Regions from separate parts of the Lysinibacillus sp. NPDC086135 genome, predicted to be linked through region 1. Evidence: riboswitches for the same ligand, from Rfam matches in the RefSeq annotation. Region 1 holds a riboswitch; the other holds the start of a gene.
The links. Region 1 has a riboswitch for cyclic di-GMP ahead of ACIPKN_RS20685 (methyl-accepting chemotaxis protein). Riboswitches for the same ligand answer to the same signal wherever they lie in the genome.
Positions count from the first base shown of each region.

Region 1 (7,566 bases):
ATATCCTTGAGCAAAGGCAAGCATCAATGTCTCTGGATTTGTACTACCAGGATAAATCGTTTTGAACGCTTCTCCTAGCATACCCGGAATCCAGCTAATAGCGATAATAATAGTCCCAGCTATAATCATACTGCGCTGAGCTACTTTTGGACTTTTAGCCGCGGCTACCCTTTGTCCTAAGTCCACTGCCGGAATATCACCAAGTGCTAACACAAGATATAGTGTCCAAAACTCTGCTCCAGCCTTATTGAAGAGTTCACTAATATTCCACCACTCCGGGTTAAATGTTACATCAGGGTAATAGAATAAGATAAAAATTGTGATCCCTACTATACCCGCTACTGCCAGTGCCCCCTGAACAATTTCCGTATAGGCTACAGCCCAAAGGCCCCCAATTACAGAATATAAGGCAGTTAATGATACAAAAAGTAATGCTGCTGGAACGAAATCAATTTGTAATAGCTGCTGAATAATATACGTGCCACCAACTGTTAACGCAGCAGCATTAAAGACACCAAAGGCAATCGCCATTACGACGCCTGTATAAGCACCGAGCTTTTTACTGCCATATCTTAATCCATAGTAATCTGCTAATGTCCAGCCCTTTAATCTACGTAATGGCTTCGTCCAAATGAGTGCTCCAAGAATCATACAAGTCCCTAAACCACCCATTGTCGCTGAACCTTCAAAGCCGCCACTTGTATAACCAGAGCCTACCGCTGCAAAGAAGAATGGGGCTGCTAATAAGGCAGCCACTAGACTTCCTGTGACAACAGATAAAGGCATGCTCCACCCAGCAACAATTAAATCCTCCGCAGTATTAACCCGTTTGTATCCTTTATATCCAATGTAATAAATAAAAATTAAGTATAAGCTAAAGATGATTATATTTAACATAGTATTGCTCCTCAGTTTTTCACATTAACCGTTCATAACGACTCCGCCATTTGGCGTTAATACTTGACCCGTATAGAAATTCGCATTTTCTGAAGCTAAAAATAACACGGTCTTTGCGATTTCTTCTGGTTGAGCTAATCGTTTTAACGGATATTTAGCAGACTCTTCCTCTACATAATTCTCTCCAAATTCCTTTAGGATGTCTGTAAATGTACCACTAGGAGCTACTGCATTGACTAGTATCGAAGGTGCTAACTCTCGTGCCAAAGCCTTCGTAAATGCATTAATACCGCCCTTTGCAGCAGAATAATGCGTAAATTCCTCACAACCTAAACTACCAATATCAGAAGAAATATTAATAATTTTTCCATTGTTTCGTTCTTTCATTCTTTTTGCTGCTTCTCGACAATTGTAGAAACAACCATATAGATGAACTTTGATCATTTTATCCCACTGCTCATCTGTTAAATCCGTAATGCTTGAAGCCTGTGCGAACCCAGCGTTATTGACAAGAACATCAATTTCGCCTAACTGTTTGTCCATATATTGATACATAGCTTGAACTTGATGAGAGTTCGATACATCTGCATTACATTTTATAGCTTGTACACCAAACTTTTCTGCTTGCGCACGAACTTCCTCTGCCTCGTTATCATCACCAATATAATTGATACATATATTAGCCCCTTGCTCGGCAAAGCCCAAAGCAATGGCTTTGCCGATTCCTTTACTTGAACCCGTAATTAGTACATTTTTTCCTTTAAAATTAATGTCCATTATTGATCGTTCTCCAATTTAAATTTTGCTACAAGTACCTGCAATTCTTCTGCTGTTTTTCCTAATGAAGAAGATGCTTCTTTCACCTCTTGCATGGTCGTCAATTGCTCTTGTGTTGCATTTGACACATTCGCCGAGAATTCAGATGACTGCTCCGCAGATTGCTTAATATTATTGACAGATGCTGCTACTTCCTCCGAAGAAGCTGAAATTTGTTGAGATGCAGCTGAAATTTCACGTATCTGACTGGCAACTTGTTCTGATGAAGTGAGAATTTCTTTAAAGATTTCCCCTACTTCGTTTGTAAACTCCATACCAGCCTTTACATCTTCTTTACCTTTTTCCATAACAGTGATAGAGGCATTTGAATCAGCTTGAATTGTACTAATTAAATTGTATATTTCCGTTGCAGACTGTGATGATTGTTCCGCTAATCGTCTAACCTCATCAGCGACAACCGCGAAGCCTTTCCCATGCTCTCCTGCTCTAGCAGCTTCGATTGCCGCATTCAATGCTAGTAGATTTGTTTGATCTGCTATGGCTGTAATAAGATTTACGATATCGCTAATTTTTTTCGTATTGATATGTAATCCGTTTATTGTTGTACCGATTTGTTCAACAGAATCATTAATCAACTCCATTTGTGCAATGACTTGCTGAACAACATGATTTCCACGTTCTGAAGCTTGAGAAGCAGAAATAGATGATTCGGCTGCCGTATTAGCAGAGTCAGCAATTTGCTGGATACCTGTCGCTGTTTCCTCCATAGCAGCAGCTGTTTCCTCAGTCATAACCATTGAAGCCTCAGCGTTTTGCGTGATTTGTCCCATATCTTGAGCAATAGTAGTTGAGCTGTTATATGTTTCTGCTGCATTAACAGTTAGCTGATTAGCAGCAGAAGAAACGTTGTCAGATGTATTTCTAATATTTAAAATAATATGTTGTAAATTGGAAACCATCGTTTTAATAGATTTAGATAAATTTCCGATTTCGTCCTTCGTTATTTCTAAATCTACATTTATTAATTCTCCATTCGCTACTTGATTTGCAGCGTTCACTACTTTCTTAAGTGGTTTTAATAGACGATCAATAATTATGTAGAGTAAAACTAATAGAAGTAAAATTCCAATAACAGCTATAACGATTTGTTTTATGACACTTGTTTTAATGATCGTATTTATGTAGTCCGCAGAATAATCAATACCTAATAAAGCAATGAGCTTGCCATTGTCATCTTTAATAGGGGTAAACACAGTTCGCCATGAACCATAAGGATCTTCGAAAATATCAGTTACAGCAGTGCTATCATTTTTAATTGCCAATTTAGCTGTTTTTACATGTTCATCTGCTAAATCAGTAAAGATTTCACCCGCTTCATAGACATCGTTCAAATTAGATGTATAGCCGATCGGGTTAACGCCATCTGCGTCCTTCACATCCCAAATATAGCTCCAACTCATGATCCCTTGTTCTTCTTGAATCTTATCGAGTTGCTTTTGAATTTTTTTAAATTTAGCGTTAGTCTCTCCCTTTTCAGTCAATAAATCTTTAACATCATTCCTATCAAGATTCATAGCTGTCAATAAACCAACACTTTTCAACTCTTGCTCTAAATCAACAGACATTCGATTGTTTAATTCTCTAATACTTTGTGTAGTAATAATAGCAATTAGAAGCAAAACAATAATAGAAACCGTTAGTAAAAGTTTGTTTTTTAATGAAACATTTTTAAACAACTTCATGATTATTACTTCCTCCTTGATCGTATTTTGGGCAAAAAAAATAACCAATTTCAAAAGAAACAGGCATCAAAGAATATGACTAGCAATATATGTACCTAACTAGTACTCCTTTGCAGCTCAGCCATCATAGTATTTATTACCTTAGATCTGTAGCTTTGCGTCTCTACCTTTCAGTAGATTTGCCCATCTTTTTCCTCCTCAAATTAACATAATGGGTAAAAGTAGTCAATGTTACCAGGTTAAAATTCACATATTTTTTACTATTTTACTATTAGTATAAAATGAATAATATTACTTATTTTTCTCAGCTTATCCACAATTCTCTTCATAACAAATAAAAACAGCTACAACGCAATATTGTAGCTGCTACTATAATTTTAAATAATCAATTACCCCTAAATGATTATTCAAATTAAAGATATATCTATTTTAGTGTCATGTATAAGACCGACGGTATAAATGATAAAGCAAACATGCAGGAATACCACATAGATGTACGGCGTAATGAAAAACGAACTTGTTTCTTTTCTGCATAAAAAATGTCTAACATCACTGAAGCAACAACAAGTGGGATTGTAACACATGCGAAAGCAACTAATAAAATGTTTAAACCAAACATAAAAGCACCCCTCTGTTCGTGAACATTTATTTTTCCTCTTTGTGACAACTTTATGTCATTTCCAGTGTACACAATTCCGCCATAAATTGTCAACTATATTCAACTAAGGAAAATGCGCTTTTTACAGAATATTTTTATCACAGCGAGTATTTTTACGTAAAATTCTTCACGAAAAAGCAACTGCAAAATTGCAGTTGCTTTGTTAATCATTGATCCATTAGTTTTTCATTGAAATTCACACTTGACAATTCAGAGTGAACGTTTTTTAATTTCTATACTTATCTGTCAGCCCTCTTAAAAAATTTCTCACAAAGCGATCGCCACATTCTTTATAGTTACGATGACTTGGATTTCTTAAAATGGCACCTAATTCGCCTTTCGAAACGCTAACGCCTCCATCATATAAAATATCGAGCATCTCCTCAGTCGTTAAGGCTAACGCAATCTTCACTTTCTTTAATACCATATTATTAGGGCTTTCTTTTCCTGAAACAGGTAGTGGTCCTTCTGATTGACCTGGCTTAGGCTTTTGCGGACCCCGTTTAAATGTAATAAATCCATTTAAAAAAGCCTCTAACATTTTATTATTACATTTAATGTATTCTTCTGGTGCTTCTTCCTCATCATAAACTTTAATAAGCATGTTCAATACTTCTTCTTTCGTATAGTCCATGCCACCTAGCTGAAAAATTTTAACCATATCTGTATTTTTGATATCTAATGCATATCTTAAACGAATTAAAATATCATTGTTCGTCATTTTAAAAACCTCCATTTTTAACTGTAAAAGCGCTTCTAATAATCCTATCCTAATTGAAGCATTACTTTATTATAGCAGAGACATTCACAATTTTAGTTAGCTTTCCAAAAGTTACTTTACTAAAGTATTTAGAATGTGCATTTTATTTTTTAACATGTATGATTAGCTAACTCTCGACCATTCTAATCACAAGGAGGTGAGATAAATGGCTAATCGTAGTTCAAATAAGCTTCTAGTTCCCGGTGTACATGAAGCCGTTAATCAATTGAAATATGAAATCGCACAAGAATTTAATGTACAATTAGGGCCAGAAGCCTCTTCTCGTGCAAACGGTTCAGTCGGGGGAGAAATAACAAAACGCCTCGTAGAAATGGCTGAAAAACGTTCAAAAGGTTTATTATAATAATAAATTAAACAAAGAACGAATCCCTTTTTTAAAATTGGCATTCGTTCTTTCATGTTCGGCGGATGTCATGGAATCGGAAAGGGGTTCTTAGAGGATGTTAGCCTAAAATCATCGCATCCATGCGATAACGGCTAACTGACCTGCATCGTGCTGTTGCTGCCACTTCGCTTTCGCACAGACAAAACCAGTTGCTGACGCTGCGTTAGCACTACGCTTTCGCGCAAAAAACATCTGCAGGCCTAAGCACAAAGCCGATTCCAGACACAATTTATGCCGAGGCATAATTGATTTATTTAATTTCAACCGGTTGTAAAGCCTCGCTTGCCCCTTTTTTTAGAGTAAGCATCACGATAAAGGAAATACAATATAAGGCAGCTAAATAGATCATAACGACCGTCATATCATAACTTTGAAGAATATAGCCGACAAAGATTGGTGAAAATCCTCCAATTGCTCTACCAAAGTTAAAAATTGTATTTGTTGCTGTACTTCGAATTTGCACCGGATAGAAGCTACTAATTAAAGCTCCATACCCTGCGAACATCCCGTTTGAAAAGAAGCCGACAATTGCACCACCTAATAAAATTGCGATACTACCTGTGGCATATGCGTATAAAAATACTGCACATGCAGAGGTAAGTAAAAAGATTCCGAATGCACGCTTTGCGCCAAATCGGTCCATAAATCGTCCAAATGTTAGCATCCCAATAATCATGCCAACTGCTGTGCTAATTGTCCAAAGTGCCGAGCTTGAAACGGATAGACCTTGAGATTTTTGCAACATAGATGGCAACCAAATCATTAAGCCATTGTAACCAGCAATTTGAACAGTTGCCATAACGATTAATGATATTGTCGTCATCGAAGTTCGAGGCGTTTCAAATAGCTGCACCAACTTACCTTTTTCATGTTGATTGTCGATTTTTTTATTTTTCTGAGCAGCCAGCCACTCCGGTGATTCCTCAAGATTTCTTCGCACGATAAAAGCGAAAATGACAGGTACTACACCAACAAAGAATAAAGCTCTCCATCCTAAAGTAGGAAGAATAATGGCACTTAGTAACGCTGCTAAAATAACTCCGTATTGAGCACCTACACTAACATATGAAGAGGCTCTTCCTTGCTTATTCTTCGGCCAAGCCTCGGCAACAAGCGCCATACCAATGCCGTATTCGCCCCCTGCACCGAGACCTGCAATAAATCTATAAATATAAATTTGTTCAATAGTTGTTGCTAACCCAGTTAAAGCTGTACCAATTGCAAACAGCAAGACGGTATAAGTAAACACTTTTACCCGCCCATACTTATCAGCTAAAACCCCGAAAATAATGCCACCTAACAGCATACCAATATTCGTTACGGCAGAAATGAGCCCACCCGTTGCGAAATCAATGTTAAATTCCGAAATAATCATTGTCATTGCAAAGGAGATAAACATAATGTCCATCCCTTCCAACGTTAAACCAGCTACTGAAGCTACCACTGTTTTCTTACGATAATCCATCTTTACAATCCTCCAGTTTCTTGTTGATAAAGATCTCTTTTTGAGGGAATGGATTATACAATTCTTGTCCATTCTCTTTTGAAGCCTCACGGGACTCCATTAAAAGAGGTTGAAGCAAAATAAAAGCCCTTCTGTCACAGAGGACAAAAGGGCATGCCAAATCAAAGATATTATTAGCCTTAAAATATCAAGTAGCCCTTTTCAGCCTCTCTGGACCGTATTAAAGGAAATTTATTTCGTTCATTTATGTTGTTCTATATTCTATAAGATTATTATTGAAATAGCAATGCCTTATAGTAGAAAAAATTACCTTAGCTCTTAGTTGAGATAGGAGGCCATTTTCATCTATATCAAAAAAGTCTTTAAGCTGTACAACAGTATACCCATAGCGCTCCAAGTTTTCTTGAATAAGCGCACTTAATTCAGTATCGTCTTCAATATGCATAAGTTTGTACATAGTTAATTCTCCTTTTGGGCAATAAGTAACAGCTATTTTAGAAAAAGTTATTTAAAGAATCGCTAAAAATATTATTACATATAATACCATTTTACGATATATAATGTATAGATGGAATCGATACAGGGAACTCGCATAGCCAACCTTCTAAACTGCGAAATCCCATACTACGAGGAGGATTATTTTGAGCCAATCATCAACAGAAATTTTCATACGTAATTTTGAAAATGGAGACATGCCTTTACTTGGAGAATTGTACCAATCCGTTACAGCAAAAGAAAATGCGACATTTTGGTGGGTCGGAGACGAAGATAATTGGCGTAACGTTTATTGCGCATTTGAAAATGGGAAAATGGTCGCTAAGGGGCAAGTTAGCATCATTAACGTTGTACCCCCCGGTCGTT
Region 1 is NZ_JBIVCA010000018.1:76,781-84,346, forward strand. It holds gene ACIPKN_RS20675 (sodium:solute symporter family protein) at 1-897, opposite strand, end outside; gene ACIPKN_RS20680 (SDR family NAD(P)-dependent oxidoreductase) at 922-1,674, opposite strand; gene ACIPKN_RS20685 (methyl-accepting chemotaxis protein) at 1,674-3,416, opposite strand; cyclic di-GMP riboswitch class I at 3,525-3,610, opposite strand; gene ACIPKN_RS20690 (hypothetical protein) at 3,841-4,035, opposite strand; gene ACIPKN_RS20695 (YehS family protein) at 4,301-4,795, opposite strand; gene ACIPKN_RS20700 (alpha/beta-type small acid-soluble spore protein) at 5,001-5,198, shown strand; gene ACIPKN_RS20705 (MFS transporter) at 5,491-6,705, opposite strand; gene ACIPKN_RS20710 (response regulator) at 6,950-7,162, opposite strand; gene ACIPKN_RS20715 (GNAT family N-acetyltransferase) at 7,347-7,566, shown strand, end outside.

Region 2 (7,566 bases), on a different contig from region 1:
GTACGTGGGCAGGGCAACAAGATGAGCTACGTGCAGAAAAAATTGATGAAGCAGCTATTCTTGAATTAAAAATAAATGAAGCAAAGAAGATGGAACTTGATTTGACAGATGATTTACGGCAAATAAACACTAAACTTACTCAAATTAACGAACAAGAGTTGCATGAAGTTTTAAAGCAATTAAATGCTAAAAAGAAAGGCTATTTACAAATACATGAGCCTGAACAGGCAAAAAGGCTTGAACAATTAGCGCACGAAGAAATGTTAACGAAACAACTTATTATAGAGATAGGGGAAGCAGAAGAAGCTGGTGAAGCAGCACTTACTAAGCTTGGACAAGCTGCAGAGTCCTTGCATTCTGCAAGTGGTTACTCAGCATGGGATACGTTTTTTGGTGGGGGTCTCATTGCTACACATTTAAAGCATGATGCACTTGATGAGTCCGAAAATTATCTTCATAATGCTCAAATTGCATTACAGCGCTTCCAAAACGAACTACTGGATGTACAAGATATGTCTACGAAATCGTTAGCAGTTGAAACAGATGGATTTGTAAAATTTGCGGACTATTTCTTTGATGATATTTTTTCAGCTTGGTCTGTCCATTCTAAAATATCTACCGCCAGAGAGCAGGTTTCCCGTGTACAAGATGATGTACATAATACGATTTTGCGTCTACAGGATAAACATAATAAGGCAGATGGCTATTTGCAGTCTCTACATAAAGAAAAAGAAGCGATCTTTCAAAAGTAATCTGTGAAAAGACTTTCCCTTTAACGGTAAATTAGTAATAACATAAAAAGCAGAAAAAAACGCTCAATAATCTGAGCGTTTTTTTGTGTAAAGCCCCTGTTTGACTGACGAAGGTTATTAAGTATCACCGTAGTATTCTGCAAAATGCAAAAATCCAAATTTCCTCACAAGAAAGTTTCTTAATTCGCCATGAGTAGCTTTTTCTATTGGAGGATTTGTTAGGGTGTATGCTTTGGCATTTAATTCAGCAAATTTATCTTTATCTACTGCATTATGTTCTTTATCTTCAATAATCCCTGAAGAAATTGCGGCTTTTGGATAACCCATTAAAAATATATGTGTTCTTAATGCCATACTTGGTGTTGAATGCAACAATATAATTACAACCAATAAGGAAACAATAATTATAACTTTTTTCTTCAAGTCACCGCTCCCCAAAAATTGACGTGAATAATCTATAAAATATTTTAACATAAATTTTCCATTTATCTTCAAAAAAGTAGTTCGCTAAAAGAAGCACTTTTACCCGTCTATAATTTGCGAATTGAATTGAATTGAAGAGGATAATTATAGCCCAATTGAAAAACAATGTAATCGTTTTATTTTACCAAACGCAGCAGTATGCTAAAATATAGAAGATAACTATGACGTGGATAACACGTAAACTAAGGGAGTCCTACAACATGACAAGTCGTTTAGTAGAAGAGTTTTTTGAGCTCGTACAAATCGATTCAGAAACAAAACATGAAGAAGTGATTGCGCCGATTTTAATCGACAAATTAACAGCACTTGGTTTTACAGTAGAACAAGATGATGCACATACTCGTAACGGGCATGGAGCAGGTAATATACTTGCTACGCTAAAGGGTTCATTAGATATTGACCCAATTTATTTTACTTCTCATATGGATACAGTTGTCCCAGGTAAAGGGATTAAACCATCTCTTCGTGAAGATGGCTATATCGTTTCAGATGGTACAACTATTTTAGGTGCTGATGACAAAGCAGGTCTTGCCGCATTATTTGAAATGGCTAAACGCTTAAAAGAGCAAAATATTGAACATGGTGATATTGAATTTATTATTACAGCTGGCGAGGAAAGTGGGCTCGTTGGCGCTAAAGAGTTAGATCCATCTAAAATTAAAGCGAAATACGGCTTTGCTGTAGACAGTGATGGCAAAGTAGGAGGAATTGTAACAGCGGCTCCATTCCAAGCAAAAATTTCTGTTAAAATAATTGGGAAAACAGCACACGCTGGTGTCGCTCCAGAAAAAGGAGTGTCTGCGATTACGGTTGCTTCCAAATGTATTGCACAAATGAAGCTAGGTCGATTAGATGAAGAAACAACAGCTAATATTGGTCGCTTTGAGGGTGGGCAGGCAACAAATATTGTATGTGACGAAGTAACAATTCTTGCGGAGGCTCGTTCGATCGACAAAGCGAAGCTAGATGCCCAAACGAAGCATATGCAGGAGACGTTCGAGCAAGTAGCTGCTTCGTTAGGTGCGAAGGCTGAAGTTGAAGTGAAGCTAATGTATCCTGGATTCCGTGTAACAGAATCAGATAAAGTTGTGCAAGTGGCAATGGCAGCTGTACACAACATCGATCGTACACCAAAGCTTGGTATTTCAGGCGGAGGTTCCGATGCTAATGTAATTGCGGGCTTTGGCATCCCTACAGTAAATCTTTCTGTTGGATACGAGGACATTCATACAACAAATGAAAAAATCCCAGTCGAAGAATTAGAAAAATTAGCGGATTTACTTGTTGAAATCATTAAAGAGTCTGCGAAAAAATAACTACAAAAATCGAGGATGTGACCGCATGGAAAGTGTAAAGGCAGTAGTTTTTGCTTGTGGTACAGAGGAATATGCAGTACCTGTAGAACAAGCGATTTCGATTGAAAAGTTAGAGCAAGTAACACCGATTCCTCACTTGCCTAATTATCTTCTAGGCTTCACAAGAATTCGTGGCGAGCTTGTCCCTGTGCTTGATTTTGAGCGTATTCTTTATAATCGTTCTTCTAATGCTGCAACAGCACGGATTATAGTATTGAACACGGATGTTGTGAATTATGGATTACTTGTAACAGAAGCTCGTGAAATTCTTGATTTTGATGAGTCGGTATTAAAGCAGATGGGACTTGTTAATTATTCAAAAACACGCTATTTTACAGCTGTGGCTAATCTTGAAAATCGTATGATCACATACGTTGACCCGAAGATACTTGTGAATTCATTAGAAGGTATACGTGAAATAATTAATTATTTACACAAAATGCTTGAAAATGAAAAAGAAAACGTAGAGGCATAAGTCTTTGTATGATTAAATCATTCAATACAATATTTCATAGATAATATTTGAGACAGAATTACAAATGTGTGATTCTGTCTTTCTTTTTAAGTAGCTTTATTAAAAGGAAACTGAATACCTATGTCGAATATTAAGCTTATCACTAAAACGTGTCGTTGATTTTCGTTCCGACTAGTAGCTTTCATTGGGACGTCCAATGAGCTGCAAAACAAATAAGTAAATAATTCTTTTTTGAGGAGGTATTTGTCATATGAATACAGAGAAAAAGCAAATACCTGAAGAAAAAAGAGAACACTTAAGGCAAAGTGAATTAAAAAACAATCCTACTGGCTCTTTAAACGATGGAATAAATAGGGGAACTAGCGGAAATTTAAATGGTATGGGTTGGAAAGAGACGTTAATATTAGTTTTAGTGTTATTCATAGGCTACATTATATACAAAATATTTTTCAATTAAAGATATGAAAGGAATCGATATATCTCCATAATCTTCTATCCATGATTTTTCAATCGCTACAAGTTATCAACATAATTACTTATTTCTAACATAGTAAAAATAACCTGTGTTCATATGCACATATTTGAAAGTTAACAATAAAATTATGCGATTTACCTACTGACATATCCATACTAACATCGTATTATGTATGGTAAGAAAACTACTGTAAAAGGCAAACTTCACCGAAAGGGAAGGACGCAAAGCCATGAGTCTAAACACTATTTTAGTGCATGATTGTCAGGTTGCCAGGTTCTATTCTATGAGCCTCGGCCAATAGAATGGAGATGTAATATATGGGAAGTCGTTCACTATCAAAAGCGATCATTGTTTTTATAGTAGCAATTGTAAGTACGCTAGGATTAACAATGGGAAAGGTAGACGCAATGGCCATGCAGGATAGGGCTACTTGGTTATGGGACACGACAAAGATTGTTGAAGATGAATCAGGAGTACTTTCATTTTTAGAAAGCAAACAAGTTAATAAATTATATTTACAAATTAATAGTGATATAGCAAGTAATTTTTACAAAAGTTTTATCGATAAAGCAACGGCAAAAGGGATAAAAGTATATGCGTTAGATGGTTCTGCAAGTTGGGTTTCAACAGAAGGCTATAAAATGCAGGATCAGCTATTTGATTGGTTACAAACATATAATGGAAATGCAGCAGCAACAGAGCAATTTTCTGGCGTTCATCTTGATGTAGAGCCCTATTTAAATAGTGGCTGGAGCTCGAACCAAGCGAAAACGATTGAATCCTATCAAGCGCTTCTTACTAGAGCGAAAGGGGATACCGACCGATTACTATTGCCATTGGAAGTTGATATGCCATTTTGGTTTGACGAAATTACTTACAAAAACCAATTATTAGCTGACTGGGTAATTGACCAAGTGGAAAGTGTTTCAATAATGGCTTATCGAGATGCTGCTAAAGACATTATTAATATCGTTGAACATGAAATAAATTATGCAAAAAAAGTAAAAAAGTCAATTGTTATTGGTGTGGAAACAGGAGCCACTGATGAAGGGAATACTATTACCTTCTATGATGATGGAGAAGCCTATATGAACAAACAGTTAGCACAAGTTCATCAATATTATGCCAATAAAAAAAGTTATAATGGTTTTGCCATTCATGATGTTGATAGTTGGATGAATATGCAGCCGTAAAAAATCCTCTCCAGCATTAAGTTGGAGAGGATTTTCTTTGCCTTATGAAAGTCGGCCGCTATAGTCTTCGAATTTAAATTCACGAATGACTTTAATGCCTTCTTCATCGTTATAAGAAACGATTGATGGAAGATTTACGCCATTAAACATATGATTTTTCACCATTGAGTAATGTGCCATATCTGTAAATACTAGACGATCGCCTGATTGTAAAGATTGTTCAAATGAATAATCACCAATTACATCACCAGCCAGACAAGTAAGCCCGCCTAGACGATACGTGTAAGCTAGCTCATTTGGTTGACCAGAACCAATAATCATTGGGCGGTATGGCATTTCTAGAACATCTGGCATATGGCAAGTTGCCGATGTATCTAAAATTGCTAGGTCCATACCGTTTTTCTGTACATCGAGAACAGTTGCTACTAAATAACCTGTATTAAGTGCAACAGCTTCACCTGGCTCTAAATAGACGAGAAGGTTATACTTGTCTTGAATGTAATTAATGATATTCACAAGCTTTTCTACATCATAATCCTCACGAGTAATATGGTGACCTCCACCAAAGTTTAACCATTTCATTTGATGTAAAACATCACCAAATTTTTCTTCGACAACTTGTATAATACGCTCTAACGTATCGGAGTTTTGCTCACACATTGCATGGAAGTGTAAGCCATCAATACCGTCAAGCTGTGACTTGTCGAAGTTGGCTAATGTTGTGCCAAGACGAGAATTCGTGTAGCAAGGGTCGTAAAGTGCTGTTTCAATTTCAGAGTACTCAGGATTGATACGAATACCACATTCAATTGTTTTACCAGCGGATTTTACTTTGTCCTTATATTGATTCCATTGGTTAAATGAATTAAATACAATATGATCAACGTAGCCAAGAAGCTCGTCCATTTCATGTTCGACGTAAGCTGGTGCATAGACATGAACTTCCTTGCCCATTTTTTCATAGCCTAGTCGAGCTTCAAATAATGAGCTGGACGTAATCCCTGCTAAATATTCACCCACTAAAGGGAATGTTGAATGCATTGAAAACCCTTTTAAGGCAAGTAAAATACGGCAGCCTGTGCGATCTTGAATCGATTTTAAAAGTTCTAGATTTTTTGTTAATAATCGTTCATCCACTACGTAAGAAGGGGATGGAACTTTTGAGAAATCAATTGGCTTCATCGATTTAATTCCTTTACATCTAACTCAAGGTCAAGTAATTCTGGATTATGGCTTTCTTGCCATGGTAGACCCCATTTATTTAGTGCATTCATGAATGGATCTGGATTGAAATCTTCGACATTCCAAACGCCAGGTTTACGCCATTGACCGTTCATCACAAGCATTGCACCAATCATTGCTGGTACACCTGTTGTGTAGGAAATTGCCTGTGAACCAACTTCGTTATAGCATTCCTCGTGGTCACACACATTGTAGACATAATAAGTTTTTTCCTTACCATCTTTTAGACCACGAATAATACAACCGATATTAGTTTTTCCTTTTGTACGTGGTCCAAGTGATGCTGGATCAGGCAGTACAGCTTTAAGGAAGTGAATTGGTTGAATCATTTGTCCTTCAAATTCAATCGGCTCAATAGAAGTCATACCAACATTCTCTAATACTTTTAAATGTGTTAAGTATTTTTCAGAGAATGTCATCCAGAAGCGGATTTGCTTTAAACCTTTAATGTTTTTAGCAAGTGATTCTAGTTCTTCATGGTATAAAAGGTAAATATCTTTTGGTCCGATTTCTGGTAAGTTATAAATCTCTTTTTTCTCAAGTGGTGCAGTTTCAACCCACTGACCTTCTTTCCAGTAACGACCATTCGCAGTAATTTCACGAATGTTGATTTCTGGGTTGAAGTTTGTAGCGAAATGGTAACCGTGATCACCAGCATTTGCATCCACAATATCTATGTAGTGGATTTCATCAAATTCATGTTTTTGTGCATGAGCTGTGAAAACGCCCGTTACACCTGGATCAAAACCGCTACCAAGTAAAGCAGTTAAACCAGCTTTTTCGAACTTCTCTTTATAAGCCCATTGCCATTTATATTCAAATTTTGCCGTTTCAGGTGGCTCGTAGTTTGCAGTATCCACATAGTGTACACCTGTCGCTAAGCAAGCATCCATAATCGTTAAGTCTTGATAAGGTAGTGCTACATTAATAACAACTTGTGGTCCGAAGGCTTTAATTAGCTCAATAACCTCTTCCGTATTGTCTGCGTCTACCTGTGCGGTATGAATCTTTGTTTTTCCGCCATCTAGTTTTTCTTTTAGAGCGTCACATTTTGAAACAGTTCTACTTGCGATACAAATCTCCTCAAACACGTCCGAATTTTGAACACACTTGTGTACCACAACACTGGCTACTCCGCCAGCTCCTATAATCAATGCTTTACCCAATTGTCTACCCCCAAATTCATATAAGTATTGTCAAACAAGCTGATTATACAGAAAATTGAATTACTACTCAATCATTCTTTTTAAATTTTCTACAAAATTTTTTATTTTTCAACAATAATGTAGCGTATTCAGAGGGGAATGCCACGAAAAAAGAAGCATTTCGTGAAAAAAATTCCCTTAACTCTGATGTAGAAAAGAGAAAATCATTTATTGTTCAATGGCAGCGTTTGGGGAAATCTGGGGTGACTTCAAAACTGTAGTCTGAAACCACCCGAGTTATTTAAAAAAACGATTCGATATTTGTTGTTTTTCATCCCCCCATAAATAAAAAAAGATCAGTAGTAATGTGCTTAAAAACCCCATCACAAGGGCATATGTGCTGAGGGCCACATCTACTTGACTTTGCATAGCGTAAATGAAAATAG
Region 2 is NZ_JBIVCA010000009.1:84,899-92,464, forward strand. It holds gene ACIPKN_RS13160 (hypothetical protein) at 1-752, shown strand, start outside; gene ACIPKN_RS13165 (hypothetical protein) at 870-1,175, opposite strand; gene ACIPKN_RS13170 (M20/M25/M40 family metallo-hydrolase) at 1,436-2,551, shown strand; gene ACIPKN_RS13175 (chemotaxis protein CheW) at 2,577-3,065, shown strand; gene ACIPKN_RS13180 (DUF6366 family protein) at 3,316-3,522, shown strand; cyclic di-GMP riboswitch class I at 3,726-3,814, shown strand; gene ACIPKN_RS13185 (amidase) at 3,858-4,733, shown strand; gene nspC (carboxynorspermidine decarboxylase) at 4,776-5,915, opposite strand; gene ACIPKN_RS13195 (saccharopine dehydrogenase family protein) at 5,912-7,141, opposite strand; gene ACIPKN_RS13200 (hypothetical protein) at 7,418-7,566, opposite strand, start outside.
Region 2: it holds a riboswitch for cyclic di-GMP, as region 1 does, so the genes downstream of both, ACIPKN_RS13185 (amidase) here and ACIPKN_RS20685 (methyl-accepting chemotaxis protein) in region 1, are expected to answer to the same signal.